DNA from 2 places in the Enterococcus sp. LJL99 genome. Region 1 is predicted to be linked to the other one. Evidence: predicted binding sites of a transcription regulator. Region 1 holds the regulator's gene; the other holds the start of a gene.

Region 1 (2,207 bases):
GTGCATCAATAATGGGAATGACATTAGGACTTACAGGTGGAATAGCAACTGGGAAAAGTACCGTTGTTAAGTTATTTCAAGAATATGGCTTTCCAATTGTAGACTCAGATATTATTGCACGTGAAGTCGTGGAAATCGGTACACCTGGCTTAAAAGCAATTTCAGAAGAATTTGGTTTTGATATATTACAAAAAGATGGTTCTTTGGATCGTAAAGCATTAGGAACAATTATTTTCTCTGAACCTGAAAAAAGAATCCGTTTAAATCAATTACTTTCACCATTTTTAAGAGCTGAAATCACAAAACAAATAAAAACTAAAAAACAACAGGCAAATCTTGTCATCGTTGATATTCCTTTGCTTTATGAAGGTGGCTACGAAAAAGAAGTCGATCAAGTTGCTGTAGTATATGTACCAGAAAAAATACAAATTCAACGCTTAATGATTCGGGATGAATTGACAAAAGAAGAAGCAGAAAAACGGATAGCAAGTCAATGGTCAATTGAAGAAAAGAAAACGAGAGCAAACATTGTTTTTGATAATCAAAAAGATCGAGCATGGACAAAAAAGCAAGTGACGGAGTGGTTGGTAACGAATCAATTTATTTAGAAGAAAGTAACTAATTATTTCCATCAGAATTGTTACTGCACCAACTTTCTATTTAGTTTTAGGGGAAGAACAAAAGTGCTACAACATTAGAATGTATTTACTATCATTTTTGGCTAAGGGTGTATCAGAAAAAACAGCAACAATCTTGTTGAAAAAGTTTTTCTGATACACCCTAATAACTGTGCCGTTTTTTTGAGAAAATAAAAAAATAACATCCTTATTTTTTCTTACTCCGATTTCATGTTATAATAAGAAACACAACAAAAAAATTGAAATAAAAACGAGGTGAACATTATGCATTGCCCGAAATGTCATCATAATAATTCAAGAGTTATTGACAGTCGTCAAGCAGATGATGGTCGTGCGATTAGACGTAGAAGAGAATGTGAAAGTTGCGGCTATCGCTTTACTACATTTGAAAGAATTGAAGCAGCTCCATTACTCGTCATCAAGAAAAATGGCGATCGTGAGGAATTCAATCGAGAAAAAATGCTAAGAGGATTGATTCGTTCCGCTGAAAAACGACCAGTAACGATGGAACAAATGGTCCAAATAGTTGATAATGTAGAAAATCGTGTCCGTAGTATGGGAGAAAATGAAGTTTCAACTCACTTGATTGGCGAATATGTTATGGAAGATTTAGTTAATTTAGATGAGATAGCTTATATCCGTTTTGCTAGTGTTTATCGTCAGTTTAAAGATATGAGTGTCTTTCTAAAAGAACTACAAGATATTGTCGACAAAGCAAAATCAACGAATACCGAGATATAGAGAGATTAAGGAGGCTTTTCGTTGAACCAAGAAAATAAACTATATCCTAAAGATTTATTTCAAACGATGATTGCAGAGTCATTGTCTAATAAAGAACAAGAAGTACTAGCATTACTGTACCAACCAATTATTGGAGCGCAGGCGTTTAGCTTATATTTGACTTTACTTTCTGAAATTTCTTTTCCAATGGGAATGAGTGAAGAGCTTTTTCATTCAGAGTTGATTACGATGTTAGATTTAAGTATCCAACAAATTGAGACAGCTAAATTAAAATTGGAAGGAATCGGTTTGCTAGATACCTTTATTAAAGTTGAAAATTATGAAGATAAAAAATATTTTTATCGCTTAAATCATCCAGAAACCGTTGAGCGTTTTTTTAAAGATGAAGTATTGGCATTAACCTTGCTCAATATTGTTGGTCAAAGAAAAATGGATAAACTATTTAAACATTTTCAACCTAAACATGCTCAATTAACTGGGTTAAAAAATATTTCAGCCAGCTATAAAGATGTCTATGTATTTAGAGCCGAACAAATTGGAACCCATCAAACGCTATTGAATAAAATGGCAAATTCTTTCGCTGATCCTCACCCACCTGAAAAAGTATCAGCTGTTACGGACAGCTTTACGTGGGAATATTTTTTAGAAGGAATCAAAAAATTAGGTGTTCAGCTTCCAGATGATGTATCAGGTTTTAAAGAAGAAGTCTATGTATTCCATAATTTATTTGGAATCAATGAACTAGATATGGTTGAATTTTGTTCGAAATCATTTGATTATTATAGTAATAAAATTGTTATTAAAGAATTTGAAAAAGCAATTTATCAA
Region 2 (2,207 bases), on a different contig from region 1:
ACTAATTCCGCTTCACTTTTTCTTAATGTTAATTCATACCCACGTAAATTAATTTCAATTGGATCTCCCAACGGTGCTCTTTTTCTAACTAGAATATTGACACCTTTTGTAATTCCCATATCCATCAAACGACGCTTGATTGCTCCTTGACCATGAACACCAACCACTTGCGCATTTTCTCCTGCGCTTAGTTGATCTAAAGAAACCCAATGTTCTGTGCTATCTTCTTGTTCTGTAATGATTATGTGATTCAAAATAGACTTGTTCATGGCTATCCGGCTATTATGTAGCAAAACAATGCCATTTTCACCAGAATCATTGATTAACACAATCGTTGCGCCAGGTACCAAACCTAAATTATTTAAATGTTTCTTGGTCGCTTCTTCTGCTTGAATATCCTCAACAACATACGCTTTGCTGTGTTCAGCATTTGCTAATGTCAGCATGGTATTCATCCTCCTTTGTGAAAAAAATTCAACAAGAAATACAACTGAAATTGATAATCGTTCTCATTAAGAATACTCGCTTGTTCAACACTTGTCAATATCTTTTCTTACTATATAATATGAGTTTTTTTCATAAGTGATTTTGTCTTGTGTTTTCTCTCACGAATAAACACTATATCTTGTGTCTTTGATTCTATTTTTCTCACATCAAAATTTAATAATTTGATTTTCTAACAACCATTTTTACGTCTTATTGCCTAAAAAATCAGAATAGACTTGCTTTCATTCTTTTTTCAAAAACACAAAAACTAGTGGTAGCTAAAAAAATGACCACAATATATAGTGTTTAACTGTTGACTTTTTCCCAGATAGATTTATACTAATTCTTGTAAGTAATTTGAGGGGGAATGAAAAATGAACGTAAAAATCTTTTCTAAAAATAATTGTATCCAATGTAAAATGGCGAAACGCTTTTTAAACGAGAATAATATTGCATTTGAAGAAGTAAATATCGATGTTCAACCTGAGGCAATCGAGTGGTTAAAAGAACAAGGATTTCAAAGTGTCCCTGTTGTTACTTCTGATGCTACAACTGTTATTGGTTTCCGCCCAGACCAATTGAAACAATTGGCTAGCTAAGATGAAACTGGTGTATTTTACAGTTACAGGACAAACAAGACGCTTTATAAAAAAATTGGATTTGCCAGCTTATGAAATTGAGCCTGCGAATCCTTTTTTTGAGATAAATGAACCTTTTATACTAGTTGTTCCTACTTATGATTTAGACATTACTGAAGTAGTTAATGATTTTCTTGATTATAAAAGTAATCGGGACAATTTAAAAGGAGTTGCTGGTGGCGGTAATCGGAATTTCGCCGAATTATTTGTTTACACAGCTAAAGATATTGCCCGTGATTATCATGTACCTATGCTTTTTGCTTTTGAGTTTAGCGGCACTAACGAAGATGTGGAATCCTTTAAGAAAGTAGTGAATCAAATTGAGTCTGAAAGAAATTAAAGAAGTCAGTTATTTTAAATTAAATAATGCGATTAATCGACCAATCGACGGTCAAATTCCTTTGCATAAAGATAAAGAAGCCTTAACAGCTTTTTTTGCAGAGAATGTCGTTCCAAATACGAAACAATTTACTAGTGTAGCCGAAAAAATTACATTTCTAATTGAAAATGATTATATTGAGTCAGCATTTATTAAAAAATATTCAATGAGTTTTATCGAAAAATTATATACATTTCTTGATCAACAAAATTTCACGTTCAAATCCTTTATGGCAGCTTATAAATTTTATTCACAGTATGCATTAAAAAATAATGCTGGCACAGAATATTTAGAAGCTTATGAAGACCGTGTTGCGTTTAATGCTCTTTATTTTGCGGATGGTAATGAAGAACTTGCAATGGAATTAGCAGACGAAATGATTCATCAACGTTATCAACCAGCGACACCTTCATTTTTAAATGCTGGACGCAAACGACGCGGAGAACTGGTTTCTTGCTTTTTGATCCAGGTAACAGATGATATGAATAGCATTGGGCGTTCAATCAATTCCGCGCTACAACTATCACGTATTGGCGGCGGTGTTGGAATTACGCTAGCAAATCTACGTGAAGCAGGCGCTCCTATCAAAGGCTATGAAGGTGCCGCTAGTGGTGTTGTTCCTGTGATGAAATTATTTGAAGATAGTTTTAGTTATTCAAATCAATTAGGACAACGTCAAGGAGCTGGAGTTGTTTATTTAAACG

The links. Region 1 encodes NrdR, which represses ribonucleotide reductase genes. Its sites were predicted from a motif close to ACACNATATATNGTGT; they were not measured.
Region 2: a site for NrdR is predicted at 777-792, ahead of nrdH (glutaredoxin-like protein NrdH). Genes of this name have one in related genera too.

What each region holds. Positions count from the first base shown of each region.
Region 1 is NZ_JBTXLT010000021.1:19,172-21,378, forward strand. Features, by position in the region: gene mutM (DNA-formamidopyrimidine glycosylase) at 1-12, shown strand, start outside; gene coaE (dephospho-CoA kinase) at 12-608, shown strand; gene nrdR (transcriptional regulator NrdR) at 903-1,379, shown strand; gene ACYSNW_RS17800 (replication initiation and membrane attachment family protein) at 1,401-2,207, shown strand, end outside.
Region 2 is NZ_JBTXLT010000014.1:49,681-51,887, reverse strand. Features, by position in the region: gene ACYSNW_RS16160 (FeoA family protein) at 1-446, opposite strand, end outside; gene nrdH (glutaredoxin-like protein NrdH) at 861-1,085, shown strand; gene nrdI (class Ib ribonucleoside-diphosphate reductase assembly flavoprotein NrdI) at 1,087-1,464, shown strand; gene nrdE (class 1b ribonucleoside-diphosphate reductase subunit alpha) at 1,445-2,207, shown strand, end outside.